3 regions of the Neobacillus sp. OS1-32 genome follow, and region 2 is predicted to be linked to each of the others. Evidence: riboswitches for the same ligand, from Rfam matches in the RefSeq annotation. Region 2 holds a riboswitch; each other region holds the start of a gene.

Region 1 (10,421 bases), 1.4 Mb from region 2:
TACGAAGAAATTAACAGGACAAAGGATTGCTTCAAAGGAACCGAGTACTGTTTTAATTGCAAATTTGGAAAAACCGCTGCAATTAAGTTCAAAGTTTGAACCTGCGGAACTGACGGCTTTTTTGAAGGGTCACGTGTTATATGGCGATCAATATCAATTTTGGGAAAAAAATGATAAGCAGCAGACGATTACCTATTTTCAACAATATGACAACCTCCCATTATATCATAATATTAATGGGATGATTTCTTTTAAGTTTAATGTGAAGAATCAGGTTGTTGCCTATCAACAAAGTTATTTGGAAGGAATAGAAGGTATGGCAGCTAAGAAGGAGGAAATTCTTTCTCCATTAAAGGTAATTGAAACGCTGCATCAAAAGGGACTCCTGAAGCCGAAAAGTAAAATTACCAAGGTTGAGCTTGGTTATTCGACACTCATTCAGTTAGCAGCATCCCAAGTTTTGGCCCCAACCTGGCGCTTTGAGGTAAATGGCAAGGAAAGTTTGTTTGTCAATGCCTTCGAAGGTCAGATTATTGATTTTAATAGTGATGAAAAAATGAGTGTGGAGTGAGTTAGCATGTCTTTACGTTACAGCATCCTGGCCAGCGGCAGTACGGGCAACGCCCTTTACGTCGAGTCAGACGAACATTCCTTTTTGGTAGATGCGGGTTTTAGCGGAAAGCAGATGGATGCTCTTTTTCAACAAATTGACCGTGATCCCAGCAAGCTTTCTGCGATTTTTGTCACCCATGAACATAGTGACCATATAAAAGGAATCGGCGTCTTGGCACGCAAATATAAATTACCGGTCTATGCCAATGAAAAGACATGGCAGGCCATGGAACACGCAGTCGGCGTCATTCCAACCGAGCAGAAGTTTGTGTTTAACATGGAATCGGTAAAAAGTTTTGGTTCGATTGAGATTGAATCATTTGGTGTTTCGCACGATGCTGCAGAGCCAATGTTTTATATCTTCCATCATTCCGGAAAAAAACTGGTGTTAATTACTGATACCGGATATGTCAGCGACCGAATGAAAGGAATCATCTCAAATGCCGATGTGTATGTGTTTGAATCGAATCATGATGTGCAAATGCTCAGGATGGGCCGCTATCCGTGGAATCTTAAACGAAGAATTTTAAGTGATGTCGGACACGTCTCCAATGAAGACGCGGCACTTGCGATGAGTGAGGTCATTGGCGACCGGACAAAAAAAGTGTATCTTGCCCACTTAAGCATGGATAATAATATGAAGGATTTGGCAAGAATGTCGGTGACCCAAACATTAGAAAGCCGCGGGATCATTGTAGGCGAACAATTTGGGCTTTATGATACAGACCCGAAGACCCCAACCATTTTAACGGCAGTATAGAATCGAAAAATGAGAATGCCATCGTAATTGTTTAATAAAGGTATTTGACAAAAGATTGATTAATTTAAAGTAAAGTGAAGGGGCTGTCCGAAAGTCCATTTTTGAGTAAAAAACACCGAAAATAAAAACCCAAGAATGCTGATATTATCAACATTCTTGGGTTTTTCTATTTTTAATTTTGGGGCTGAAAAACCACTTTTCGGACAGCCCCTTTTGTAAAGTTAATTGACCTGTTTATTTTTCTGGATCTGGAATAATATTGATCTTCTACAGAATGATATTAGGCTTCGTTAATTATTTTCTTTTAAAGACAATTTTTCCGCCAACGATAGTGTAATCTACAGGTGTCTCGGAGATGTTCTTAGGCTTGATTTTAGTAATATCCCGATCAAGCACGACCATGTCGGCTTTCTTGCCTACTTTCAATGTTCCCAGATCCTTTTCACGGAATATTTGGTAGGCAACATTTTTGGTCACTGCCTGAAGCATTTCCCGAACGGTAAGCGCCTGCGAAGCATTACGAACCATATTCTTATCTTGCTCACCCGGATATGGGCTGTTTCTGGTGACTCCTGTCTCGATCGAATTAAGCGGGCGGTAGTCAGGAGTCGGTGGGTAGTCGCTGGAGCCGGCAATCGTTACTCCTTTATCCCACATCTTCCTTGCCGGGTAAAATGCCAAAGCTCGTTTTTCACCAACCATAGATTTTTCCAACTCATAATATTGGTCTTTATAAAACCAGAATGGCTGTAATGATGCAATGACCTTTAAGGCCTTCATTCTAGGAATATCCTTATCTGAGATTGCCGAAATATGTGTGATCGTATGACGAGAATCCCGTACGCCATTGGCTTTGGCAGCTTTTTCAATTGCGTTGAGGCTCATGTTGACAGCACCATCACCAATCGCATGGATATGAACCTGTATCCCAGCTTTGTCCATAGCCGCAACCATTTTGTTGAATTCATCCACTTTCCAAACTGAATCGCCACGAAAGTTTGGACCCATTCCTGCATTTTTTGTATATGGTTCAAGGAATAGAGCGGTCTTTCCTTCGGTTACCCCATCGGCAAATAGTTTAGCCGTGTGTACTTGCAGCCAATCAGAATGATATTTTTGTTTAGCAGCTTTTATCGTTTTAACCACTTCTTTAGGATTGTCCCCCGGGTCGACAAAATAGGCGCCGGAGACACGCATCGTCAACTTTCCTTCCTTTTCCAATTCACCGATTGCATCAATAACCGGGACACCCTTTAATTGAAAGGTCATAACGCCAGTCATCCCATAGCTGTGCATTTCCTCTTGATATTTCAAAATGGCTTGTTTATATTGTTCTTTAGTTAACTTAAACAAATCACTGACTTTATTGACCAAATTCGTGGCACCTTCCCGTAAAACACCCCGTGGAGAGCCATCGGCATTGTGTTCAATCATTCCGCCTTTAGGCGCCTTGGTATTCTTCGTAATTCCGGCCATTTCAAGTGCCTTAGAGTTTACCCACACAGAATGTTGATCAATCGAATAGAGAATGACTGGTATATCGGAAACCACTGCATCAAGATCCTCTTTTTGTGGCCCTGGATTCGTCCCATCCGCTAGTTTAAATGGGCCATTTTGCCAGCCGTTACCTAAAATGATCTTATCATGAGGATGGTTCTTTCTGAAATCGGATACAGCCTTAATGTATTCTTGCTTACTTTTCAAAGTGGTAAGATCTACTTGAAAAAGCTTTGTAACCCAAAGTGACTCTATATGCGTATGGCCATCCATAAATCTCGGAGCAACCATCTTTCCCTTTAAATCAATAACCTTGGTGTTTTTATCCACATATTTTTGGACACCTTTGTACTGCCCACATAAATGATTTTGCCGTTCTTTGCAGCAATTGCCTGAGCTGTTGGCTGGCTTTTTTCCATTGTATAGACAATCCCATTTTTAAGAACTAGAGAAGCTTTTTCACCAGATGTTTTCGTTGATTTTGGACTGTCTTTGGTAAAGCCGCTTAATACTGGTAATATTGCCAAAAGAATGATGATTAAAAATGCTAGACTACGATTTTGTAGAATACCTTTCATTTGTTAAGCCCCCTTTAGTATAAGAAAATAAGCTTTTCTGTAAGGCTAGTTCGTTCTGTTTAGCAAGTTCCAACATATAGTCCTTATCCTCTGGTTAAAGCCCCCCTACACATTATTTAGACATTTCTGCAGGAATGTTTCACCTATATACTAAGGTTAAGCGTTTACAAAGGAAATAGATTTTTGAGCTATAGTTTTCGGCATTCTTCTATTAAAACATGTTTCAAATCATGAAACATGTTTTAATAAAAGAGCTGATAATCCTAGTGCCTCTGAAACATGTTTCAAACTATGAAACATGTTTCGATGAAAGAAAAATAATGAATGTATCAATGAAAAGGGATCATAAATAAAAACTCGCCGATTGGCGAGTCCGTAAAGGGGCATGGAAAAGACCGAGGTCGCTTTTAAATAAATTCCGTGAAGGGGTAATTTTTACTTTGCTGATTGCTCCATTATTTCGACCATATATTTATAAGAAATTAATTCAATAATACTAATCATGGAGATTCTTGATGTCAAATCTATTTCGTTATAATGGATATAATCCGAAAATATATACAGATTAATATGGCTCATGTTTTGTACAGGATTATTATTTGCTGATGTGATCGAGATAACAGTCGCTTTTGATTTAATATTCAATTGTTCAATATCCAAAATCAATTCTCTATCCTCTCCGCCATACGATAAAAAGAAGACAAGGTCATTGTTTCGAATTCCGCTTAATAGCATCTTGCGAAAGTAGTGGTCTTCTGGAAAAACAACTTCAAAACCGAGGCCAGAAAAAATATATTCAAAATAATGGGCAACACTTTTGTTTAAACCGCGTGCCATTACGATGAGCCTTGGCTTATTTTTAAGAAGATGAATAATTTTATCCACTTTTTCCTCATCAAGTACACGAACGGATTCATAAATATTTTTTAAATACTCAATTCGATAATTTTCCTGTGAGACAGTAAATGGATTCGTGTTTTTGATAAAGTTTGAATCTGTATATTTTAAAATGGCAGTAAATTCACTGTAGCCGGAAAAACCAATTTTTTTTAAAAAACGGCTCATGGTAGCAGAGGATACATAGCATTTTGCGGCCAATTCACGTATTGTGCTTCTCTTTACCTCTTCGATATTTCGAATGATATAATTATATAGTTCCTTTTCATTATTATTCAGAGTATTAAGGTGTTTTGATGTAATTTCAAAAAAGTCCATTTTTTCCGCCCCCAATAGGAAAGGTTTTCATTATATTTTCAGCTTTTTATCATTTGATTTAAAAAAGAATTATATAGTTTATTTAACTTAACTAAACTAAATGTAACTACTTTCAAAATTTTAGTCAATCATTCATTTTTCAGGAGGACGACCATGCTTGCGGATTATCGAAAAATTTTCAATAGATTAAATCAAGCCGTTTACGAGTTTTACCTGCAATATAACAAAGGTGCACAAAAAATAAATGAATACAACTTAACTGTTCAGCAAGAAAATATACTTCTCTATATCATGCGGAATCAAGGGGTGAGAGCAAATGATATCGCGGCAAATTTTTCAATTACAAAAAGTGCAGTTAGCCAAGTTTTATCAAAGTTAGGTAAAAGAAAATTTATAGTTCGTGAAAGTAATCCAAACAATCTTCGTGAATCTTTTATCTTTCTTGGGGAGGAAGGGAAAAAATATGCTCAATTAATTGCCGAAGCTGATGAGACATTTATTAAAAAATACTGCTCTCAGATAAAAGTGGAAGAACTGGAGCAAATGGTTCAAACAATGGAAAAGCTTAGTAGCCTTTTTAAGGAAAATAACGAAAGTTAAAATATGCAAAGGTGAGAACACTCTGTGCCTTTTTCAATCAGTATTTTCCCTTTGGCCTGAGTATAATTATATTAATAAGCCAAAATAAAAAGTATCAATCATATCGTAAGAGAGGAATGATGTAATTTGGGTTATTATGATGATCATTCACCGAACCGCTCCAGTGGACAGAAAGGTAAGGGTGGAATCTTTATTGCCAGCCTGGTAGGCGCCATTTTAGGTGCCATCTTGGTTATCATTGCCATTCCCGCTCTTTCCAACAATGGGCTTCTTCCCTATACAGTGCAGCCAAATCAAAAAACTGCCGAAACAACTACAGATAATACCGGACAACAGACGATACATAAGCAGGTTGCCTATGATGTAAAAACCAATACCACCAACGCCATTGATAAAACCGCTGCAGCTGTTGTCGGAATCAACAATATCCAATAAACAGCTTTTGGTCGGATAGTGATAACGGCGATAATTCTGATGAAACAGCAGGAACCGGTTCAGGAGTTATTTATAAACAGGCCGGCGGAAAAGCCTATGTTGTCACAAACCATCATGTTGTTGAAGGTGCAACAAGGCTGGAAGTCAGTCTATCTGATGGAACAAAGCTGCCAGCCAAGCTATTGGGAAGTGATATTTGGTCTGACTTGGCGGTCCTTCAAATAGATGCAAACAAAGTAAAAAAAATCGCGGAATTTGGCGATTCTGACAGTTTAAAAATAGGAGAACCGGTGATTGCGATCGGCAACCCGCTTGGTCCGACCTTTTCTGGCTCGGTTACCCAAGGAATTATCTCCGGGCTAAACCGGACAATACCAGTTGACATTGATCAGGATGGTGTGGTTGACTGGCAATCGGAGGTTTTACAGACGGATGCCGCGATTAATCCGGGTAACAGCGGCGGAGCCTTGATTAATATGGCTGGTCAGGTCGTCGGGATTAACTCAATGAAAATTGCTCAGAATGCGGTTGAAGGGATTGGTTTATCGATTCCAATTAATTCCGCCAAGCCAATTATTGATGATCTTGAGAAATATGGCAGTGTCAAACGGCCTTATATGGGCTTGGACTTAAAATCAGTGGATGAAATTCCTGCCTACTATCAGCAGGAGGCGTTAAAGCTCCCGCGCGATATAACCTATGGTGTGGCGATTCGCCAAGTTGTGCCGGGCTCACCGGCGGCACGCGCCGGACTTCAAGAGTTGGATGTCATTGTCGAGATGGATGGTCAAAAAATCAATGATGTCATTGATCTTCGCCAACACTTGTATACGAAAAAGAATATCGGCGAGAAAATGACCATCAAATATTACCGCAATGGCAAGCTGCGGGAAACAAGTTTAACGTTAACTTCAGATAAAATACAATAGGAATGGTTGAAAACAGGAAGGTGTTTGACTCACTTTCCTGTTTTTCTTAATGCAGTATGATATAGTACGGGTAGTCAATGTCAATAATGAGGAAAGGTGAAAGAGTAAAATGATTTATTGCTGTGAGGAACATGTCGAGCTGGGTTTAGATATCATTGTGGATGAATATGAAACATTTCCGGTATTAACAAAAATTGATGTGGATAACTTATCAACAAGTTGTGAATTTTGCTCAAACAGGGCTGTATATTTTGTGGCGAACAAGTGATTTCATACAAGATGTGGATAAAAAATGTGCATATGTGGATAACTTCTGTGGATAAGTTGTTTGTAAGCTGTGCTTAATTCCATTTAAAAGGGTTGTGGATTGTGAATATCTCAATTATTACGGTTGGAAAATTAAAAGAGAAGTACTTGAAGCTGGGGATAGAGGAGTATCTCAAGCGGCTTTCCGCCTATGCCAAGGTGGAGATGGTTGAAGTTGCAGACGAAAAGGCCCCGGAGGAGTTAAGTGAATTGGAAATGCTCCAGGTGAAGCAAAAGGAGGGCGAACGAATTCTCACCAAAATTAGTGCGGATACCTATGTAATTGCTTTGGCGATTAAGGGGAAGATGCGCTCATCAGAAGAATTGGCCGAGTCGTTGGATCAACTGGCCACCTACGGTAAAAGTAAAATTGCCTTCGTCATCGGCGGATCACTGGGACTGAGTGACGAAGTCTTGCAGCGGGCGAATGAACAGCTGTCGTTCTCGCGGATGACCTTCCCCCATCAGCTGATGCGATTGATTTTGCTTGAGCAGATCTATCGGGCGTTTCGGATTATTAGGGGTGAACCGTATCATAAGTAAATGAGGTGTTAAAATATTGGTGAAAAAGTAATGGAGCGGGCTTTAGAAAAGTAAATTATATTTATAATGTCCTTGTTGGGTACATTTAGAAATGAGACGCTTAACCAAGGTTATTACTAAGAATGATGCAGGGGTAGAAGTTGAGAAAGATATTTAAAAGTTTTCATTAATTGGAATGCAAAATACGACTGCATAACAGTAATGATAGAAAACCTATTTGTAAATGTTGTTTTTCTCAGTTGAACTCCATAAGGTGGATGTAAATATGCTTAAAGAAGTCTGTGTAGACTTTTAACCAATACCGAAGGAGAAGTGAACGAAAGTGATAAACATAACCATTCCAAAACCAGATGTTTCCATTACTAAACAGAAGAACCCGGAATTAAGTAATATTTATGGATTTACAGAATTCCACCTCATTCCTAGAGATAAGGGTGGCATTTTTATGTTCTACAGTCATAACCAAGAGCTATTATTTGTTGGTAAGGCAAGGAAATTGCGGCAAAGAATTAAAAAGCATTTTGAAGATACAGTATCCCCAATTAAAATGCATAGGAATGAAGTTGCAAAAATCGATGTTTGTATTATCGAAGACCCTGTACATAGAGAGATTTATGAAACGTATATTATTAATGAATTCAAGTCGAAGTACAATATAGACAAGGTGTTTTTTAGGTGAAAATTTCATACAGGCAATAGATTTTCCAATAACGTAAGTGTAAAAAACCTCCCTATGATTTTTATAGGGAGGTTTTTTTGAATAAAAATGAATACAGAGCAGTATGGGATGTTAATTTATGTGTTGACAAACTATATAACTACTACTAAAATTAAAAATTATTTAGAAATAGTGAATTAAATTTAATAATTAGCAGGCTATGATTGCTATGGGTCACACTATAGCAGGAGCAGCTTCTGGAGAGATCGCAGGAATTTTGCGGCGCCGAAGGGTTCACAATCTCAGGCAAAAGGACAGAAGAGTACTGAATATTTATTTGTTGTGTTGATACTATTTAGCATACCAAATATTATTTATTATTCTTTTGGAAAAGAGATTGGATATCCTCCAATCTCTTTTTTTATGGTTTAAACTAAAATATTTTATTAGGAGGAGTTAGGATTGGCACAACAAGAATTAAAGAGGGATTTATCAAATCGGCATGTACAACTAATCGCAATTGGCGGTACCATTGGTACGGGATTATTCTTAGGGTCCGGTAAAGCCATTCAACTCGCGGGCCCATCCATCATCCTTGCATATTTAATCGTAGGAATCGCCGTTTTTTTTGTTATGAGGGCACTAGGAGAACTCCTGTTGTCTAAAGCAGGTTATCAATCTATTACAGATATTGCTGAAGACTATCTTGGACCACGATATGCTTTTGTAACCGGATGGACCTATTGGTTTTGTTGGATAATGACTGCTATGAGTGATGTGATTGCCGTTGGTGTTTATGTACAATATTGGTTCCATATTCCACAATGGATCCCTGCAATTGTCTGTTTGATCATTTTACTAGGACTCAATCTACTAACTGTAAAGATTTTTGGAGAATTGGAGTTTTGGTTTGCTTTAATAAAGGTAATAACGATTCTCGGATTAATTGTTATTGGGATTATATTACTGGTGATGGGATTCAAGACAAATCAAGGTATGGTTACGATTAAAAATCTTTGGGCACAAGGGGGACTTTTTCCAAACGGAATATCAGGCTTCTTACTTTCATTCCAAATGGTTGTATTTGCATTTGTCGGTGTGGAATTAGTAGGTGTCTCGGCAGCGGAAACATCCAACCCGGAAAAAAATATTCCATCGGCTATCAATAAAATTCCTTTAAGGATTCTATTTTTCTACGTTGGCGCACTTCTTGTCCTTTTATGTATTAACCCATGGACGGAATTAAATGCAGCAGAAAGTCCTTTTGTTAAAACGTTTAGTTTAGTTGGAATTCCGATTGCAGCAGGAATTATTAATTTTGTCGTATTAACCTCAGCAGCTTCTGCTTGTAATAGCGGAATGTTTTCAACAAGTCGTATCCTATATAGTTTAAGTAATAATAACCAGGCTCCATCTAAGTTTACAAAACTAAATAAAAATCATGTCCCAGGTAACGCATTATGGATCTCCACGGTAGTCCTATCGGTGGGAGCCCTTTTGACTAAGCTTATTCCAGAACAAGCTTTTGAAATCGTGACGACCATTAGTGCGATTTGTTTTATTTGGGTTTGGGGTGTCATTCTGATTTGTCATTTAAGATATAAGAAAACACGTTCAGATTTACAGGCAGAATCAAAATTTAAAGCACCATTCACACCATTTATTAATTACGTTGTCCTAATCTTGTTTGCCATCATTCTCATTATTATGCTGTTTGCTGAAGTTACACGGCCTGCCCTATTGTTGACGCCTCTATGGTTTATTCTATTATTTACATGGCATTCAAATAGGAAGAAGGAAGAAAAAAATATTAAATTATCTGCATAGGGTCAACCATAAGTTGACGGCTATTTCTTTACATACCATCCGACAAAACGAGGACCAAATTCAATTGAACTGCGACATTGGAATAGGCCCCCCAACAACATGGTCAGATCCAATGCTTGATGGAGTATTGCGCCACTGTATCTTTTTCATTTAGGCAAAGATTATCCCTCATTGTAATGGTCAACAAAAATACGATAAAATAAAGACAAAAGACAGTAGGGGTGAACGATTGAACGACCCTGAATACATTCTTAACCTGTAATAAATGCAGCAAGAATTGAATCAAAAAGGTTAGAAAAAATGGGGGGCACCCTACTCCCCGAACTAATGACCGGTGAGGTAAGGGGAACTATTGAAGGATGAAAATGGAGAAAGGGTGAATGGAATGAGCATGAATCAACCACAGTCTAATTACTCATATGCTGATTATCTTGAGTCTTCGGAAGAAATTCGATATGAAG
Region 2 (10,421 bases):
CTTATTATAAGTATACCCATAATCTCTAAAACTCACTTGTTTCCCTTTTGTAAGCAAATTCAAAATTGCTTCACTCATATCTTGTAATAACATAAAATGATGCATGGTATAAAATTCACAAATATTTTGATTATCATAATCAAATTCAATCAATGCATCAAACTCACATATATTCGACCAATGGATCTCACCTCTTTTTATATCGTCAAGTGAATGATCTTCATCCAAAATAGTAATTCTTATCATATCATATATCCCTTTAGTAGTTTTGTAATAGAGTTTAATCATTTTAATGCTGTGTTCTTTTAGATGTTCTCATTCTTTTCGATATAAAAAAACACCCCTTTAGCATATCCAAAGAGGTGTTTCTTCGCAACTTTTTTATTAACACCGCAACTTTATTTCAAAGCTACATTCTCCACACATTTCACTATCTTATAAACCGCATTTTAGTTGTGCACCACAGTTCGTGCAGGTATTACAGCCGCCAATTTCCTCGACTTCTCCTTTGCGGCAGACAGGGCATGTATTGCCCACCTCAGAGCCAATTGTTACATCTGTTGAACGAAGGTCGGTAATCGTATCGACTAGTACGACATGCTGCATCTCCTTCTCGTCAAAGATTGATAATTGCTCATTGGTGTTTTCTTCTGCCTTCAGAGTTAATACCTGAGTATCACGCGATCCATCAACATAAACTGTACCGCCCTTGGCACCGCCGCGATATAAGCGTTGGTAAACTTTTTCAACCTGTTCCACACTGTATCCTTTTGGTGCGTTAACCGTCTTACTAATTGAACTGTCAATCCAGCGCTGGATGACACATTGAACATCAGCATGTGCTTCCGGAGACAGCTCCATTGCCGTTACAAACCATTTTGGCAGGTTTTCGGGATCCGCTTCCGGATGGCGGTCTAAGTATTCTTGTACGATATCGGCCTTTACTTCGATAAACTTTCCGAGACGACCGCTGCGGAAGTAAGAAAAGGAAAAATATGGTTCCAGTCCTGTGGAAACGCCAACCATTGTACCAGTACTTCCAGTTGGAGCAACGGTTAGCAAATGGGAATTTCTAATCCCATTTTCCAAAATCGCTTGACGAATATCTTCCGGCATCTTTTTCATATATCCTGTTTCGATAAATGCTTGGCGTAAGCGGTTTGTTTCATCTGGAGTTTCACCTGTTAAGAATGGGAAGCTTCCTTTCTCTTTTGCCAATTCAATCGAAGTACGGTATGCTGTCGTCGCAATGGTTTCAAATACTTGATCAACCAGTTTATTACCCTCAGGTGAGCCGTACTCCGTTTCGCAATAGATTAACAGGTCATGTAAGCCCATGACACCAAGACCAACACGGCGCTCACCTAGCGCTTGCTTTTTGTTTTCCTCTAAGAAGTAAGGTGTAGCGTTGATGACGTTATCCTGCATACGGACTCCAACGGCTACAGTCTTCTTTAATTTCTCGTAATTTACCGTTTTCTTTTCCTTGTCTGCCATTTCTGCCAGATTCACAGCAGCAAGGTTGCAGACTGAAAATGGTGCGAGTGGTTGTTCACCACACGGATTTGTTGCGACGACTTGTTGTCCGTATGCTTTGGCATTCGTCATGTCGTTGGCATTATCAATAAAGAAGATCCCTGGTTCTGCTGAGTAGGTAGCACAAATGTTAATTAAGTTCCACAGTTGCGTTGCCTTAATCTTCTTGTAAACACGGACTTTGTGTCCGAGTTTTTCCCATTCTCGGACATCGCCGATTTGGTGCCATTCTTCATTATAAATCTTCATTTCCGCGTCATCGTATTGTTCGACATATGGGAAACGAAGTTCATATTCACCATCATTTTCAACGGCTTCCATAAATTCTTTCGTCAGGCAAACCGAGATGTTTGCGCCTGTCAGGAATTCCGGGTTGTGGACAGAATAATTTCCTCCGTCCTTCAGTTTTTCTTCAGCTTCTTCGATAATTTCTTCAGAAAAGCCACCATTTCCAGGAAAGTCCTTGTAACGGACAATTCCTTCATACATCTCTCTTTCCTTCTCTGTCAACGGTGTAAATTTCAACTTATCCTTTGCCAGCTTTTTAATGGTATCATCATTCGTGTGTTCAATTAAAAACCGTAAAATTCTCGGATTTTGCATCTTCGAAATAATAAATTCAATAATATCCGGATGCCAGTCCGCCAGCATAATCATTTGCGCACCCCTGCGACTTCCACCCTGCTCAACCAAGTGCGTTAGTTTTGCGATGTCATCGAGCCAGGATACCGAGCCGGATGACTTGCCGTTTACGCCGCGGGCTAGTGTGTTTCTTGGCCGCAGTGTTGAGCCGTTTGTGCCGACACCGCCGCCGCGGCTCATAATTTCCATGACCTGTTTCCGGTGGTCGGAAATTCCTTCACGTGAATCGGCAACAAAAGGCATGACATAACAGTTAAAATAGGTTACTTCGGTGTCAGCCCCAGCACCATAAAGAACGCGTCCTGCCGGAATAAAGTTCAAACTGACAAGCTCTTGATAGAACTTCTCGGTCCATTCTTTCCGCTTCTCTTCGGTTTCCTCAACCGCAGCAAGGCCTGTAGCCACACGCCGGGCAATCTGTTCATAGAAGAGCTCGAGCGGTTTTTCAATCACGTCAAACGACCGCAAAATAACTCCTGTTTTGGCTTCTTCCGGATCATCCAACACTCCTCTGAATTCCTCTTCAATCAAAACTTTGGCTTTTTTCTTTTCCCAATCGATTTCCAAGATCGTTCCTAAACCTCGTGCCGGAAATTTTGGGTCCTCTTTTACCGTTAAAACAACAAAATCGCCATTCGAAAGGGTTATTTTTTCAGTATCTTTAAAGGTGTAACGATCCAACATGACTAATCTTGATACACCCTTGTGGGTTATTTTCATATCCGGGGTAATCGGATGTACCTGAGGAAATAAACGGATATCCTCATTCAACCTTTCAAAATCAATATTCAATTTTTGTCTAAACACAACAGACATGAGAACAACTCCTTCTAAAAATAAAATCTATTGTTTCCTGTTAGATTCTCGTCTGATTTTGCTAAATCTAGTTGCTTTGATATACATAACGTACCATATTAGCTCGGAAAAAATCAATATATTGTGTTAAATAAATTTAAATAGCCACTATATATTGTATGTCGAGCAAAAAACATTCATTTTGTCAAACTCAAAATTAAATAGATTTCAGAGAAAATAAAAGCTTTATCAAAGTTATTTACCAAAAACGACGAAATTTAACAAATTTCGCAGGTTGATTCTTTTTTTACATAAAAACATAAAAAAACGGCAAACGCCGTTCATCATACCATACCTATCTTCTAAAATTCCAGTCATCCGATTCATAGCGATTATGCGCCAGGCTATGAACATAATCTAATTCTTTTTCAGATAGTTGAAATGGTTCAAGATCAATATTTAGCCCTTCGGTAAAACCTTTGGAGAAGGCTTGCTTTGCTTCCTCCAATGAAATTTTTCTTGGACTGATTTCGTTGATCGGAACTGCCTTATCCTTAAACGATCGTTTCATTCGCTCCTTTATCCGCTTACTTGGATATTTGAATAAACTGAATAGCTTATCCTCATCTAAGTCCAGTAGGATGGAACCATGCTGAAGAATAACGCCCTTTTGCCTTGTTTGTGCACTACCGGCAACCTTCCTGCCTTCAACGACAAGCTCATACCAGCTCGGCGCATCAAAGCAAACCGCTGATCGTGGATTTTCCAGTGCATCCCGTTCTTCCATTGTTTTTGGAACGGCAAAATAGGCTTCTAAACCCAAATAATGAAAACCTTTTAAGATCCCTTCGGAAATGACCCGGTAGGCCTCTGTTACTGTCTTAGGCATATTGGGATGCTCCTCCGATACAACGACACTATATGTAAGCTCATGCTCATGGAGGACACCCCTACCGCCGGTTGGCCTTCTGACAAAACCAAGTCGATATCGTTTAACAGCATCCATGTCTATTTCCTTGTCAACCTTTTGAAAATAACCAATTGATAGGGTTGCCGGATTCCACCCGTAAAAGCGGATCACCGGCGGTATTTTTCCTTCACTGTGCCAGTTAAGTAAAGCTTCATCCAAGGCCATATTAAAAGCTGGTGAACAGCTTCCTGAATCAATAAAATACCAAATTTCTTTTCCCATCCAAAAACCCCGTTTACCCAAATTTTTTTCGTTTTTTAGTCTATCAAAAATAGAAGCTAAAGCAAAATATCTTGTATTTGGTATAATTTTACCCACATTATTTTTCATCATTGTTCTTTATCTTTAGGAGAATGACTTATATAATAAAAACTAGTGTAGTAATGCTTGAAAGGAGAAAAAAAATTGAGTTCATTCTATGTTTTATTAATTATTTTGGCCGCCCTCATTATTTACACCGTTTTCAATTATTTCTATCAAAAGAAAATCGTTAAGACGGTTACCGAAGAGGAGTTCCGAAAAGGGTATAGAAAGGCACAGCTCATCGATGTTCGTGAACCAAACGAGTTTGATGCCGGTCATATTTTAGGAGCACGCAACATTCCAATGTCACAGCTCAAAATGCGAATGAAGGAAATTCGTCCAGACCTCCCGGTTTATTTATATTGCCAAAGTGGGATGCGCAGTGCCCGAGCGGCGCAATTTTTATACAAAAAAGGCTATAAAGATCTAACCCAACTGCAAGGCGGATTTAAAAAGTGGACAGGCAAGGTTAAAGCAAAAAAATAAATTCTCATATAATTAGGCTCTGATACAGGGCTCTCTTATTTTTCGAAGAAAAAGGGATGATTCACTAGCGAATCACCCCTTTTTCTGTTTTATGCTTGGTAGCGCAAAATGGGCTTCCGGGCTGCAGTTGTTTCGTCTAGTCGGCCGACAACCGTTGTATGTGGTGCCTCTTGAACCATTTCTGGATTTTCCTCTGCCTCTTTGGCAATTTGAATCATCGCCTTAATAAAGGAATCAAGTGTTTCTTTCGATTCCGTTTCAGTCGGTTCAATCATGATACATTCTTCCACATTTAATGGGAAGTAAATGGTTGGCGGATGATAACCAAAGTCTAACAAACGTTTGGCAATATCCAGCGTCCGGACCCCCAATTTTTTCTGACGCCTGCCGCTTAACACAAACTCATGCTTACAATGTCTGTCAAATGGCAGATCGTAATAGTCAGCCAGCCTTCTCATCATATAGTTGGCATTTAACACCGCATATTCAGTGACAGCCTTCAATCCGTCAGGTCCCATTGAACGAATATACGTATAGGCACGAACGTTAATGCCGAAGTTCCCATAAAAAGGCTTCACCCGGCCGATGGATTGCGGACGGTCATAATCAAGCACGTACTGTTCCCCCTGTTTTGTTACAAGCGGTTTAGGGAGAAATGGAATCAAGTCAGCCTTAACGCCTACAGGGCCTGAACCAGGACCTCCACCGCCATGTGGACCGGTAAAGGTTTTATGAAGATTTAAGTGAACGACATCAAAGCCCATGTCCCCTGGTCTTGCTTTTGAAAGAACAGCGTTCAAGTTCGCCCCGTCATAATACACCTTTCCTCCAGCGGCGTGGACAATCTCGGCAATTTCAACAATATGCTCTTCAAACAATCCAAGCGTATTGGGATTGGTCAGCATTAATGCGGCGGTATCTTCACCCACGACCCTGCGCAAATCCTCCAAGTCCACAAGGCCCTTGTCGTTAGATTTAACGGTAATCGTTTCAAATCCGGCTACCGTGGCGGAAGCAGGGTTGGTTCCGTGTGCCGAGTCAGGGATAATCACTTTTGTACGCTTCCCATCCCCATTTGCTTCATGGTAAGCCCGAATTAACATTAAACCCGTCCATTCTCCATGAGCACCGGCAGCCGGTTGCAATGTTACCTCGTCCATACCGGTAATTTCTTTCAAGTGCTGCTGCAGATCATACATCAGTTCAAGTGCCCCTTGGACAGAGCTCTCATCCTGAAGCGGATGAATATGGGCAAACCCGTTCAAGCGGGCAACATTTTCATTGATTTTTGGATTGTATTTCATGGTACAGGAGCCTAATGGATAAAAGCCTGAATCCAAGCCGTGATTTCTTTTTGATAGAGCGGTATAGTGACGCATGATATCAAGTTCAGATACCTCTGGAAGATTAGGCTCTTCTTCACGCAGATAACCTTCAGGAAGAAGACCATTTAGCTCTGTTTCCGGAACATCCATTTCCGGAAGACTGTATCCAATTCGACCCGGTGTGCTAAGTTCAAAAATCAGCTTCTGATCTTGATTATGCATGCATATCCCCCAATTCTCTTACTAAAGTATCAATCTCTTCCTTCGTTCTTTGCTCTGTCACAGCAATTAACATGTGATGAACCAAATCCGGATAATCACGGCCTAAATCATAACCGCCAATGATCCCTTCGTGCAGCAGTTTTTGATTGATTTCTTTAACTGGACGATTTAACTTAATCACAAATTCATTAAAGCTATGGCCATCATATACTACTTCAAAGCCGGCTTGTTTAAAAGCATTTTTGGCGTAGTGGGCCTTTTGCAGGTTGGCAGCGGCGATTTCGCGAATCCCCTTTTTACCAAGTGCAGTCATGGCAACAGCAGCAGCCAGGGCATTTAACGCTTGGTTGGAACAGATATTAGATGTTGCCTTATCACGACGGATATGCTGCTCCCGCGCCTGAAGCGTCAATACAAAGCCGCGACGCCCTGCTTCATCCGTTGTCTGGCCGACAAGGCGTCCTGGAACCTTGCGCATTAACTTGCTGGTGACAGCAAAATATCCGCAATGCGGACCGCCAAAAGCGGTTGGAATTCCGAGAGGCTGAGCATCGCCAACAACGATATCAGCACCAAACTTGCCAGGAGGTGTTAACACGCCTAATGATAATGGATTGGAAGAAACAACAAACAGCGCTTTATGTTCGTGGATCACTTCCTCCAGTTCTTTTAACGGCTCAATTCTTCCGAAAAAGTTGGGATATTGAAGGATTACTGCAGCAACATCCCTTTTGACCAATTTCTTTAACGCCTCTACATCTGTTATCCCATTGTGAACAGGAACTTCAACCACATCAAGATATTGACCCTTTGCATATGTTTTTAAAACATCACGATATTCCGGATGAACAGCGCTGGAAACAACGATCGTTTTGCGCTTTGTATGGCCTGCGCTTAACATCGCCGCTTCGGCAAGGGCAGTGCCGCCATCATACATCGAGGAATTTGCCACTTCCATTCCGGTTAATTCACAGATCATCGTTTGGAATTCAAAAATAGCTTGAAGCTCCCCTTGCGATATTTCCGGTTGATATGGTGTATATGCCGTATAAAATTCAGACCTTGAGAGAACATGATCAACAATCACTGGAATATAATGGTCGTAAACCCCGGCTCCGAGGAATGAGACATTTTCTTTTAGATCGGCATTCCGATTGGCCAGCTTAAACAGTTCTTTCATTAAACCCGTCTCAGATTTAGCCGGCTTAATATTGTATTGCCCCTTGAATTTAACTTTTTCCGGAATATCGCTGAATAGGTCATCGATACTGGAAACACCAATGGTTTCAAGCATATCCTTTTGATCTTGTTCAGTCATCGGTAAATAACGATGTTTCATGCTTCTGCCCCCTTCTGTTATTTCTTTTCCCTTTTATAAAAAGGTGCTGAAATGATTTTGGCTTTTAATTTTTTTCCACGAATTTCCACTTCTATTTCAGTATCAAGCTGCGCATACTCCGAAGAGATCAGAGCAAGCCCAATATTTTTCTTTAAAGTTGGTGACTGGGTTCCGGTAGTAACCTCGCCAATCCGCTCCTCGTCTTTATAGACAGCGTAACCGTGACGCGGGATACCGCGATCAATCATTTCAATCCCGACAATTTTTCTTGACAGACCGTTTTCTTTTTGTTTCACCAAGGCGGCTTTGCCAATAAAATCGGTTTCTTTATTTAACTTCACGGCAAACCCAATGCCGGCCTCAAGCGGGGAAATTTCCGCTGATAGTTCTTGACCATAAAGTGGTAAGTTTGCTTCAAATCGTAACGTATCCCGGGCACCTAAGCCGCACGGGACAACCCCTTCCTCCTTACCCGCTGCCAGAATGGCGTGCCAAATTTCAACCACGTCATTGGCGTCGCAATAAACCTCAAAGCCGTCTTCTCCGGTGTAACCAGTTCTGGAAACAAGTGCCTTTTTCCCAGCGATGTCAACGTTTTGGCGAAACTTGAAAAAGCCGATGGTGTTTAATTCCGATGTCGTCAGCTTTTGAAGAACTTTCTCTGCCAGAGGTCCTTGAAGGGCTACCTGAGCAGTGGTTTCAGATAGGTTCTTGAGCGTCACATTACCTTCCAAATGCTTATTAAGCCACTCGTAATCCTTTTCCAGATTTGCAGCATTAACAACCAGAAGGTAGTGTTCATCTTCCAATTTGTAGACAAGCAGGTCGTCAACTGTTCCGCCGGTTTCATAACACATTGCTGTATATTGTGCAGCACCATTATTCACCTTGGAAATATCGTTTGTCATCATCTTCTGTAAATAAGCTAAGCTGTCAGAACCCTTGACCTCAATTTCCCCCATATGAGAAACATCAAATAAACCAGCTCTGGCGCGGACAGCTTCATGTTCTTCTTTTATGCTGGAAAATTGGACAGGAAGCTCCCAGCCGCCAAAGTCGATCGTTTTTCCTCCGTATTCCTTATAAACAGGAAACAGCGGAGTACGTTTTAATTCTGCCATCACGAAATCCCCCTTTTTTCCGATGATCGTATAATGAAATAACCTCTTATAAAAGAGATAATTACCCTATTCAATAGAACTTTAGCCAAAAAAAGACAGAGTTCCCCCTTTATTATAAATAAGGGAGTCTCTGTCCTTTTACCTGAAAGTTTAACCTAAATGGCTTTCCCCTTGGGTAGCTGCCTAAAGCAGCACTCTCCAGAGTTGCGTCAAACAAGAGTTCTTTTGCCTGAGAGATTCACAAGAATTGCTTGCTCCTTCGGCGCTACAAAAGTAGTCTCTCCCCTTGTTGTCATTCGCATATATAAAATTTTCCAATTGGGTCATACTATATGTACTAAAAAAAATTCCAGGTTATTTTCAAATATTTTAAACATTCTAATGCTAACATCATCCTACCATTAAGCAGCATATTGAGCAAACATTTTTTCGGAAAAGAGGCTGAAAACAATGAAGGTAGAAATTGAATTTGATTCCTCCTGGCAGGATGATTTTTTGGAAAAAATAGACGATGACGGTCCATGGGGAGATTGGAACCTTTTTAAACTTGCTATTGAAGCGGAAAAACACTTAATCATCCCGGAATTTGAAGGCTTACAGGCACCAAAGCACCTGCCTAATTTAACTCCTCTTCCCCATCAAGTCGAAACCGCCAAACAAGTCATTGAAAACATGAATGGCAAAGCAATCCTTGCGGATGAAGTCGGACTAGGAAAAACAATCGAAGCAGGGCTGATTTTAAAAGAATACATGATCCGCGGATTAGTCAAAAAAGTGTTAATTCTTGTCCCCGCTTCGCTTGTCACCCAATGGGGCCAAGAACTCAACAGCAAGTTTTTTATCCCGGCTGTTACACAGAAAAAAAGCTATGTTTGGGAGCAATGCGATGTGGTGGTTTCCTCGATTGATACAGCTAAACGAAGTCCTCATCGGGATATAATTTATCAACAGGATTATGACTTAATTATTATCGATGAAGCTCACAAACTGAAAAATAATAAGACAAAAAACTACGAATTTGTGCAAAATCTTAAAAAGAAATTTTGCTTACTGTTGACTGCTACCCCGATTCAAAATAGAGTAGAGGAAATTTTTAACCTTGTTTCGCTGCTAAAGCCGGGGCACTTAGGCAGTGAAACGGCCTTTTATGAAAAATATAAGCGGGATTCCCGTTCTTTAAATGATAATGAGCATTTAAAAGAATTAGTCAATAAAGTCATGATTCGCAACCGCCGTGCGGATACGGGAATTGAATGGACGAAGCGGCATGTTGAAACGATTGCGATTGAATTCAGTTCAAGCGAACGGGAATTATATGAAGCCATTTGCAGTTTAAAAAATGAAGGTGATTGGCTGCAAACGAGTGCTTTTTCGGTGATGACCCTGCAGCGGGAAGCTTGCAGCAGCAGAGAAGCCGTTTTTTATACATTAAAAAATATGCTCCAGAAAAGGGAAAACCCTTCAGTGGCCTTTCAACAGCAAATCGAGCTTTTAATCAAAAAAGTTGAAGCGGTACAAACAAACTCAAAAGCAGATAAAGCGTTGGAATTGATCCAAAATATTCATGATAAGGTGATCATTTTCACAGAATACCGCGCCACCCAATTGTACCTTCAATGGTACTTAAAACAACATGGTATCACCTCTGTTCCTTTTCGCGGCGGATTTAAGCGCGGTAAGAA
Region 3 (10,421 bases), 940 kb from region 2:
GCTTCGTCTTCCGGAACGATGATTTTATTATACTTTTCAAATTCCGGAGACTTAACGAATTCACCGGCAACTAAAAGATTATTATTTTCCAAATAAGCTAAACCGGTTTTCAAATGCAAGACTTCTTTTAATGGAACGATCGAGCCGGATAAGCCATATTTTTCGAGAATCGCAATCATTTGCTCTGCCCCTTCGCGGTTCGTCCGGGCACTTTCGCCAATGTAGAAATGATCGCCAACCATCATAATATCGCCGGCTTCAATCGTCCCCGGTGCTTTGATATATTCAATATGTTCATAGAATTTACTTAAAGCTTCTTGAAGGTCAGGTAAAGCTGATTCATTTCTTCTTGTTTCGGCACCAGGACGGGTGATAATCGCACATTTCCTTGTACATAACGCAACGTCTTCAACAAAGCAAGAGTCAGGAAACTCATCATTTGGTTCAAGTACTGTTACATTGACACCGGTTTTTGTGAGGGCGCTTACATAAAGTTCATGCTGTTTTAGTGCAAGATTATAGTCCGGTTTACCTAGATTCGCACTGCTAATTCCTTCCACTACTGATTTTGATGGTACCCGTACAATCACATTTTTAAACATATTGAAACCCTTCTCTCCGATTTTTTTTGTCTAGCAATTGCTACATCCTTATTGTAAACGAATCGGTTACCATCCATTGTGGATGATTCCGCAATACAATGTGGTAATTTTCAACACCAAAACTGTTAGGATGCTTACAAAATCAGTCGGTGATAGCACTAAAAAGAGGGGAATTCCCCTTTATTGGAATAAACGGTAATTTTTTTTGTAAAAAATCTCTGTGTTTGCGTGAGGTATAATCAGTTTAATGGCAAAAACGGAAAATCACGTAAGTCCCAATTTTTCCGTTTTTTAAATGATGAAAGGATGATCGCATTTTATGAGGATAAGAGTTTTCACTTCAAAACTAGTCAGCTTATTTCTAATTTTTTCTTTTTTTCCACTGATAAACGTCAAAGCAGCCGCTAGCGTGATATCTGTCAGCACAGCAAATGAACTGGTTAATGCTTTAGAAGATCCCGATATTCAACAAATTAATTTTGAGAACAACATAATAATTGACCAGAGATATCAGGAAATGCAAATTGCCGGTACTACCAAAATTATTAATGGAAATGGGTTCTCGTTTACGACTCAAAATATGAAACTCCTTTCCGGCCCCGGCTTACAGTTTATTCATTTAAAAGACAGCTTAATAAATATTGACTCTGCAGGCAGCATCTCCGTTGAAAATGTTACAAATAGTTCGATTAAATTATTTCGATTTACCAATACATTTACAATTAAAAATTCGCAGCTGGTTGACAGCCTAATGGATGGGTCCGAGGAACTGAAAATTTATGATAGCACTCTGGATAAGTCGTCCATTACCAAGCCTTTACTGGATCCGCTTATTTTATCGAATGTGACATTTAATAATTCTTCGGTAGGAGTTTACAGCTGGAACAGCAAATTAGAGAATGTAAAAATGACCTACTCAAAAGATGCGGTTACTTCTCCAACTACCCCTTTAACAATAGCCGCGGAATCTGTTTCGATAAAAAACTTATTGATTGACACGGATACTGAGAAGGGAATGTTGATCCAAAAGGGATCCGTCCTGCTGGAAGGGGATACCACGATCAATGGCCCTACACAAACGGGAATTTCTTTGGACAAAGGAAATCTATATGTGAAAGGGAAGATTGCACAGACCGGGAATGCTTATACAATTGAAACAACAAGGGAAAATGTTTTTACCACTCAAGTACATGACCTATACGGTAATCTGAAAAAATACCGGGATCAAAATCTCAATAGCTACTATAATACAGCAGACCGAGATGGAGAGGAGCCTGTTTTGGCTGATGGGGAGGAATTGTTTCCTACGGAACTGGACCCTGTGACCTTTTTAAAACAAGACTATACAGAAATCACCGGTCAAACGGACAGACAAGACTTGAGTATTTTCGTCAAAGATGGAAAGGGAGAAAGCAAACGAACAAGACCTGACCGGTATGGCGAGTTTTCTTTTACTTTAACTGATCAACCGGCTGGTTCAACAATTTATGTTTATGCGTTCAGCCCCGATGGCAATCAGAGTAAAGTTCAAAAATTTACCGTTCCAGCCAGCCAACCTGCTGTCCCTATTTATGTAAGCTCCATTTATAACAGTGACAAAGAAGTATCAGGAAAAACAGCAGCAAACGCTGAAGTTTTTGTAAAAAAAGACGGTGTGGTAATTGGAAAAGATGCGGCCGACACACAAGGTTTTTTCGAATTTAAATTAAATTCACTTAACGTAAAAACAAATCTCGAAGTATATGCACAAGATAAAAAAGGAAGAAAAAGCGCGGTACTAAAGAAAATCGTTGACTCACCTTTCATTTATACGGATAACATGAAATCCGAAACGGCGATAACCGGATCCGTCACATCCAGCACCCCAATAAAACTGGAGGCCCTTGTAAAAGGAAAATCGGTAGGAACGGCTACAGCCAAAAAAGGCAATCCATTCCGCATCAATATTCCTAAACTTTCTCCCGGGACAGCCGTGGAAGTTACAGGTTATGATGATGAACGGAAAATAAAAAAGATCGTAAACATTAAAGACCTTACCCCGCCGGCTAAACCTTCGATAAATCCAGTTTCTGACCAGTCAACATCCATTTACGGAAAAACAGAACCTAACGCGAAGGTGAAGCTCTATATAAAGGGGAGTTATCAAAAAGAAGTTAAAGCGGACAAGTATGGGAAATATACATTTACCATTTCTAAACAAAAAGCAGGAACTGAAATCAAAATCATCGCTTTTGATCTTGCAAATAATACGAGCCAAAGCGTGATAAAGGTAATTGATAAAACACCGCCAAAAATCCCCACCGTCAATAAGGTGACTTATAAAAGCAAAACGATAACAGGTAAAGCAGAAAAAGGTAGCACGATTTATGTGTACCGTGGAAAACAGAGTCTAGGGAAAGCGGTCGTAAGCAGCAAAGGCAATTTCAAGGTCAAAATTAAAGCCCAGAAAAAGCGGAGTACCCTTACGATTTATGCAATAGACAAAGCAAAAAACAAAAGCAAAAATAAATATGTAAGAGTTTTGTAAACACAATCTATTTCTATTAAAAGATTAAGGATGAGGGGCGTCATGTGACACCCCTCATCCTTAATCTATGCATATCCCCTCTTCAATATCTCCTATTAACCACAGCAGCAAAATTCCACTTCCTTTAACAAAGCTTGGGGACTTCCCAACTATTGCAATACAGAAGTGCCCTTCCGAATCAGTTAATTAACGCCTGCAGCGGTGCGGGAATTCTTCCGCCGCGGCTGATCATTTTTTGCGAACTGAAGGGATTAACGCCGATCACGGGAGCTCGGCCAAGCAGGCCGCCGAATTCGACGATGTCGCCTTCCGTCTTGCCGGGAACCGGAATAACGCGAACAGCGGTAGTCTTTTTATTGATCATCCCAATTGCTGCTTCGTCGGCAATAATCCCCGAAAGAGTCGACGGCGTGACATCGCCAGTAAGAGCGATCATATCAAGGCCAACCGAGCACACACAGGTCATTGCCTCGAGCTTCGATAGCGAGAGCGCCCCTTCCTCGATCCCGCGAATCATCCCGTTATCCTCACTGACCGGGATAAAGGCGCCGCTTAAACCGCCAACATAGGAGCTCGCCATCGCCCCGCCTTTTTTCACCGCATCATTCATCAGCGCTAGCGCGGCAATCGTACCATGGGTTCCGACCCGTTCCAGGCCAATTTCCTCTAAAATTTCGGCGACACTGTCATTTAAAGCATTGGTCGGCGCAAGGGAAAGATCCATGATCCCAAATGGGACACCGAGACGTTTTGCGACGACGCGGCCAATCAGTTCCCCGGCGCGGGTTATTTTAAAAACCGTCTTTTTAATAATATCGGAAACTTCTCCCAAATCCGCTTCAGGGTGGCGCTTCAGGGCATTTAAGACAACACCCGGGCCACTGACACCAACATTCAGCACCACTTCACCTTCGCCGGCACCATGAAAGGCTCCGGCCATAAACGGATTATCCTCAACAGGATTGCAAAATACGACCAGTTTGGCACAGGCAATCCCATTTTGCTCCTTAGTCCGCTCCGCTGCTTCCTTGATGATAAAGCCCAGCTCGCATACGGCATCCATATTAATCCCCGTCCTGGTGGTTGCCACCGAAACAGAGGCACACACCCGCTCGGTTACACTCAGCGCCTCGGGAAGGGCCTTCAATAAGGTCTCGTCACTTTTTGACAGCCCTTTGTGAACGAGCGCGGAAAAGCCACCGATAAAATCGACCCCCAATTCCGCTGCCGCCTGATCAAGTGTTTTCGCCAGTTCCACCGCCTCCGCGACAGAGGCATTGCCAAGAATTTCAGCAATCGGGGTAATCGAAATCCGCTTGTTAACAATCGGTACGCCATATTCCTTTTCCGTTTCCTCGGCAACCGCCTTTAGATTTCGGGCATAGGAAGTAACTTTTTGATAAACTCGCTGCTGCATTTTGCTAAAATCGGAATTAGCGCAGTCGTGCAAATTGATGCCCATCGTTACTGTGCGGATGTCGAGATTTTCCATTTGCACCATGCGAATCGTCTGGAGAATTTCATCCATTGCAATCTTCATCGTTCATCCTCCCCTTATACCCTGTGCATCGCTTGAAAAATTTCTTCGGCCTGAACGTGAATCGTTAAACCCAGCTCATCGCCAACCTGATTCAATTGATCCTGTAAGGAATGCAGGTTGGCGGTTTCCGAGATATCAATCAACATCATCATCGTGAAAAAATCCTGCAAAATCGTTTGGCTGATGTCCAAGATATTCATCCGGTTTTCCGCCAATACGGTCGTCACCCGGGCAATAATGCCCACCTTGTCCTTTCCGATCACACTTACAACGGCACGTCTTGTTTCCATTTCCTCCACCTCTTTTAGAAAAATAAAAAAGATTGGAATTGCTCCAATCTCAGGGGAAAAAATGTGTGTAACAGTTTCGCTATTGCACAGCATCCTTCTCCTGTCCTTTTGCCTGAGATTATGAATCCTTCGGCGCCACATAGCCCATTTGCCACGCGGTCTCTCCAGAAGCTGCTCCAGCTATAGTTTGATCCACAGCCTTCATTGCGCTCTATTGAATTAAACAAATCGTACCAAACATAGATCCATTTCGTCAATGGAAAAAACGGGGCAGTCCTTTCAGTCGAAACTTTTGGGACCGGCCCCATTTCCCCCTTAAGCATATTTCCGATTATAATCGTAAAGCAAGCCCAACAGGCCGGAAAGGCCAAGCAGCATCAGTCCAAGCTCGGGTTTGCCAACCGTCTTTTGCCCGATGATAATCAATGCCAAGCTCAGGACGAACACAACCAGCTTAATGACAACCAGAATTTTATCTTTCATCAGAAAAATCCTCCCAGCGAATCTCGCTTGGCTCCAGCGTTACTTTTCTGCTGTAGCCGTCACCATCATAAACAAGCGTCGTTTGTTCCGCCATCGAATTATTGACAATTGCCATTTTTTTAATCGTCGGATAGGCATGAACCTCACAATACATATTGCTGGCATGCCATTGATGAAATTCCGACTCTTTATGGGCAGCATAGTATAATGCCCGCATTAACAGCCTCGTATTTTCCTCACTGTACGGAAGTCCAGCTATATAGACAGCCCGGCCAGCACCAAATGAATGACTGGAAAGATGGACTTCCCCATCGGAATACTCAATGATTTCCGTCTCCTCTGACAAGGCATAAATATTTTTCATACTCTCACCAAAATCAAACCTGGTTAGATCCGCAGCAATAAAATGCTCGTTAACCGGAGTAACAAAATATTTATCGGTCGATAAGCTGAAACCCAGTTCTTTATCGACACCTAACACATTTGCTAATTGGAAATAATGGCCTTGATACTGATAGGCTGATGGTTCGCCGACCCCAATAAAGCCGCCGCCGTTATGGATCCAGGCTCTGATTGTAGCAACCAATGTTTCATTCGCCCAATATTCACCGCCAGAAAAAGCGGTACCGGCGTCACCGGCATTGATAATCACATCAACATCCTCTGGCACCCCATCGTTCATCACGTCATCAAAACTAAGAAAGCAAACATCAACCGGCGCTCCGCTTAAGGCTTCCAACACACCGAGGTAGGAATAAATTTGTTTGTACCATAAAGCATGAGCGACCATATGCGTCTGCCATGTCCGCAGTTTGCCCCAGGCATTTAAGATTGCCACTTTCAAGCCGCAGTACGGCTTCACACCCTTGATTTTGTCATAAATATCACGGAATTCATCGGTGACTTTTTCAATATAGGAAACAAATTCCGGGAATTTATAAGCTAGGCTCAAATAGCCACCATAGCCGATGCGGTCGACCGGATTCCGTAAAATCGCTCTCCGTGCGGTCAGCCAGTTCTGATTCGCTTCTATCACAGGGTTATTGCCTTCATAAAATGTGTCCGGAAAAAAGTACGGCAGGAATCGCCCTTCTGTATAGCGAACATCTGGAATATCGGCAATCATCCTGAGCGTAGCCCCGCTGCCGACACTGCCGACAACAGCATCTAGACCAATGCTGGCGAAATACTTTCCGTACGGTTCTGTGCCAATCCAGTTGTCGCCCAGAAACATCATGGCTTCCTTGCCGCTTTCATGGACAAGATCGACAAGTTTCTTTGCTTCTTCGGCAACAAAATGCTGCACAAAATCAATATAATCCAAATAGGCCGGGGTAGGCACACGAAAGGAACTATTATAATACCCCTGGTCAACAAAATCCTCCGGCCGCAGACGGTAGCCTTTTTCGTTTTCAAATGCATCTAAAGCCGCCACCGATACACTGGCACCATAGCCAAACCAATCGACGAATTTTTCTTTACCAAGGTTATTAAACACCAGTGTAAAATGATAGAAGAGCGTCGTGAACCGGACCACATCGGTATCCGGATTATCCTTTAGCCATTGCTTTAAATAGGATGACATGTACTGATTGGCATGCGGCTGCCTTACATCAAAAGGAATCTCGTGCGGCTTATCCCCCCAATTATTGGTGATATGATTGTACATTTGCGTCGGATCCCAAATCATATATACGAGGAACGATACGGTGTATTCGTGCCAAGGAACCGCCTTCGCAATCACTACCCGGTTAGTCTCTTTGTCAACCTCCCAATCAGCCGTGTTCACCACTTCACCGCTTGTCCGGTCGACTACCTCCCAATATTTTTTCGGATCATGGAGATAATCCGGCCGTACTTGTTCCGTAAAATATCCTTTCATCAAATCAATTTCCAGCATCTCAGCTGTTGCAGTATTGAACTCACTCATTAAGTAAAGCTGCTGGCATTCATCCATATGTTCGGCTGCAAAATCATTATGGCCGCGGGCCACAAAATAAGTAGTGTAAATTTTTGCTTCGAGTTTTTTGATCTCATCATCGAGTTTCGTCCCGTCACTGTCGCGAATGGCATCGGCACCCCAGCGTTCCATCAATTCTTTTGTCTCGTTGAGAAAGTTTTGCTCACTCGGTAAGGTAACACGTCCTCTAGGCTTTTTCATCTAAAAATCCTCCTCACCTTAGTCCTTTAATCCGCCAAGGGTCATACCTTGTGTCAATTTCTTTTGCACGATAATGTATAAAATCAAGGTTGGCAGCATGACGAGAACCATGCCCGCATACATTTGACCATAGTTCGCAGCCGACTTTTGTGCCGCCATTAAGTTCATCAATCCGACAGGCAGTGTTTTATTTGGTCCGGGAATCAATGTCAGCGCAATGATATATTCATTCCAAAATGCCAGGAAATTAAATAAAATAACAGTAATAATACTTGGCCGTGCCATCGGAATCATAATTTTTACCATCGTTTTGAAATACCCCGCCCCATCAACCATTGCGGCCTCCTCAAAGGTGGATGGCAAGGACTGAAAATAGCTGGATAACAAGTAGATGGTAAACGGTAAAGCCGTCGCCGCATAGACAACCGCTAAAACAAATAAATTATCGAGAAAAAAGCCATCGCCAATTTGTTCGCGTAACAACGTATCTCCCTTTAATAACATCAAGAAAATCGGGACAACGATGTAGTTCACATTAATGAATAAACCCGCTTTAAACAACGAATTCATTAGTCTGCTGCCCTTGAAGGTATACCTCGCCAAGACATAGGCCGCCGGCAACGCCACGACCAGCAGAATCAACAGCGCCAAGGCTGTAACCATCGCCGAATTCAACATATATGTCCCCATGTTCGCTTTTTCAAAGGCATCAATGAAGTTTTGAAAATAAAACCCTTCCGGCAATGTCCATGGGCTGCCATAAAACTCTTTATTTTGCTTAATCGACGCTAGAAACACCCAGCCAACCGGGATAATAATGGAAATGGCAAGTGTAATGAGAGCGACATATATAAAAAGATGATAAATTTTCTCTGCACTTACTCCTGCATGTTTTTTCATAACTTCCGCCCCCTAATACTCCAGTATGTCCCGTTTGGTGACGCGGCTGATAATGGCCGATAATGCGAAGGAGAACAAGAAGATGACAACGCCAATCGCCATACCGTATCCATAAGAAGAATTCGTATACGCCTGTTTATACATATAGCTTAAAAATACTTCCGTCGCCCCATCAGGCCCGCCGCCTGTCATCGCTTGAACGAGCAGGAAGCTCAAATTGATCGTACTGATAATAAAGAATGTCAGAGTGGTCCGAATGTTATTCCAAATAAGCGGGAGTGTAATATCGAAGAATTGCCTGATGCGCCCGGCTCCTTCCAAAGCAGACGCCTCGTAAAAGCTTTCCGGGATACTGGCAATGCCCGCCATATACATGACCATATAGTAGCCGATAGCTTGCCAAACAAGCGCCCCGCCGATGCTGTAAATCGCTATTTTTTGGTCGCCCAGCCACATTTTTTGCAAGTGGTCAAGATTGAATAGGGCCAGCATATTATTTAATAAACCAGTTGTTGGGTCATACACGGCGGAAAAAATCCTCGCGATGACGACGATTGATAAAATATTGGGGATGTAAAAAATAACCCGGAAAAAGCTGTTACCCTTCATTTTTTCCCTTGTCAGGATCGAAGCAAATAATACCGCCAGCGTCATCGTGATGATCGTAACTGCGACGATCAATAACACACTGTTTTGCAATGAGCGAATAAAATTCATATCAGTCCATAAGATTTTAAAGTTATTGAATCCGACAAATACTTTATGATTGGAGAAACCGCCCCACTTATAGAGCGACATCCTGAATACCTCAACCGTTGGAATGATCATAAAAATCGTAAACAGAAGCAGAGCAGGTGCGGTACAAACAAAAATAAAAATTCTTTTTTGGGTTGTTTTATTCACTGTATTCACCCCTTTTAAGAAAATAACGGTGAGAATGGCTGCTCACCGTTATTCTGTAGCGAATAAAATCTCTCTTATTTTAAGGCTTTCCGCAATTGATCGCTAGCTTTTTCAACGGCCGCCTGCCATTGTTTCACCGTTTTATCGCCAGATACAATACTGTCGACTGTACGGAATAAGGTATCGCCCATGTTGACGCCTTCAACGGCCTCGGTTGCGGCAAATCCACCCATACCTGCTTTAGCACCATTATCATAGATGCTGTAGAACAGTTTATTGTCGCCAGACAGTTTGCTAGAAATTCCTTCAATTGGCTGAATGGCTCCAGATTCTGCAAAAATTTCCGCTGCTTTATCGGAGTACACAAATGTTAAGAAATCTTTTGCAGCATCTTTATTTTTTGCTTGGGACGGAATCCACATTTGTTCAAAGAACGTAAAGGCATAACGATCACCGCCATTGTCAATGGCTGGGAGTGCCGTCATCCCCCATTCAAAGCCTTTTGCTCTTGGGGCATCCTTCATTTCTCCGACTACCCATGTGCCATTTGGCATAAATAATGCTTTGTTATCCAGAATTAATTGCTGGTTTTTCGTAAAGTCCTTATCGTTGGCATTGGCCACTGTGGTTGGTGCCGTGTATTTCGCTAGTTTTCCGACAATGTTAAATACCTTCGTGGCTTCCGGGGACTCCCAAATACCGTCTTCATATCTCATGGCTTTATTGTAGAAATCAGGTCCACCTGCTTCTAAAAGTAATGAATAGAAGAAGGCATCGAAATAACCGGCTGTTGGATAGGTAAATAAGGAAATTCCTTCTTTTTTCGCTTGATCTCCTAATGCCCACATCTCATCCCATGTCTTTGGCACTTCCCAGCCTTTTTCCTTAAATAAGGCGGCATTGTAGAATAAACCTGTCGGGCTGTAGAACATTGGTGCCATATAGGTTTTACCGTCGTTATAAGGATTAGTGGCAAGTGTATCAGTAAAGCCCGGTACCAGCTTATCTTTGACTT

Evidence for each region. A riboswitch is a leader RNA that binds a small molecule or an ion and turns the genes downstream of it on or off. The one in region 2 is predicted to bind glycine.
Region 1: linked by a shared signal. The riboswitch ahead of RCG24_RS16820 (amino acid permease) and the one ahead of gcvT (glycine cleavage system aminomethyltransferase GcvT) in region 2 are both predicted to bind glycine.
Region 3: linked by a shared signal. The riboswitch ahead of RCG24_RS18745 (ACT domain-containing protein) and the one ahead of gcvT (glycine cleavage system aminomethyltransferase GcvT) in region 2 are both predicted to bind glycine.

The regions. Positions count from the first base shown of each region.
Region 1 is NZ_CP133263.1:3,358,244-3,368,664, forward strand. It holds gene yycH (two-component system regulatory protein YycI) at 1-571, shown strand, start outside; gene RCG24_RS16775 (MBL fold metallo-hydrolase) at 578-1,372, shown strand; gene RCG24_RS16780 (amidohydrolase) at 1,667-3,199, opposite strand; gene RCG24_RS16785 (hypothetical protein) at 3,169-3,447, opposite strand; gene RCG24_RS16790 (MurR/RpiR family transcriptional regulator) at 3,883-4,662, opposite strand; gene RCG24_RS16795 (MarR family winged helix-turn-helix transcriptional regulator) at 4,816-5,262, shown strand; partial or broken gene RCG24_RS16800 (S1C family serine protease) at 5,389-6,626, shown strand; gene RCG24_RS16805 (CxxH/CxxC protein) at 6,736-6,894, shown strand; gene rlmH (23S rRNA (pseudouridine(1915)-N(3))-methyltransferase RlmH) at 6,996-7,475, shown strand; gene RCG24_RS16815 (nucleotide excision repair endonuclease) at 7,798-8,154, shown strand; glycine riboswitch at 8,381-8,461, shown strand; gene RCG24_RS16820 (amino acid permease) at 8,596-9,960, shown strand; gene RCG24_RS16825 (Uma2 family endonuclease) at 10,346-10,421, shown strand, end outside.
Region 2 is NZ_CP133263.1:400,665-411,085, reverse strand. It holds gene RCG24_RS02135 (hypothetical protein) at 1-246, opposite strand, end outside; gene RCG24_RS02130 (vitamin B12-dependent ribonucleotide reductase) at 436-2,994, opposite strand; gene RCG24_RS02125 (lipoate--protein ligase family protein) at 3,329-4,165, opposite strand; gene RCG24_RS02120 (rhodanese-like domain-containing protein) at 4,349-4,732, shown strand; gene gcvPB (aminomethyl-transferring glycine dehydrogenase subunit GcvPB) at 4,822-6,279, opposite strand; gene gcvPA (aminomethyl-transferring glycine dehydrogenase subunit GcvPA) at 6,272-7,618, opposite strand; gene gcvT (glycine cleavage system aminomethyltransferase GcvT) at 7,636-8,739, opposite strand; glycine riboswitch at 8,947-9,035, opposite strand; gene RCG24_RS02100 (DEAD/DEAH box helicase) at 9,190-10,421, shown strand, end outside.
Region 3 is NZ_CP133263.1:3,801,866-3,812,286, reverse strand. It holds gene RCG24_RS18760 (dimethylarginine dimethylaminohydrolase family protein) at 1-602, opposite strand, end outside; gene RCG24_RS18755 (Ig-like domain-containing protein) at 1,012-3,129, shown strand; gene RCG24_RS18750 (PFL family protein) at 3,308-4,669, opposite strand; gene RCG24_RS18745 (ACT domain-containing protein) at 4,684-4,959, opposite strand; glycine riboswitch at 5,050-5,137, opposite strand; gene RCG24_RS18740 (DUF6903 family protein) at 5,275-5,442, opposite strand; gene gnpA (1,3-beta-galactosyl-N-acetylhexosamine phosphorylase) at 5,432-7,603, opposite strand; gene RCG24_RS18730 (carbohydrate ABC transporter permease) at 7,622-8,503, opposite strand; gene RCG24_RS18725 (carbohydrate ABC transporter permease) at 8,516-9,406, opposite strand; gene RCG24_RS18720 (carbohydrate ABC transporter substrate-binding protein) at 9,481-10,421, opposite strand, start outside.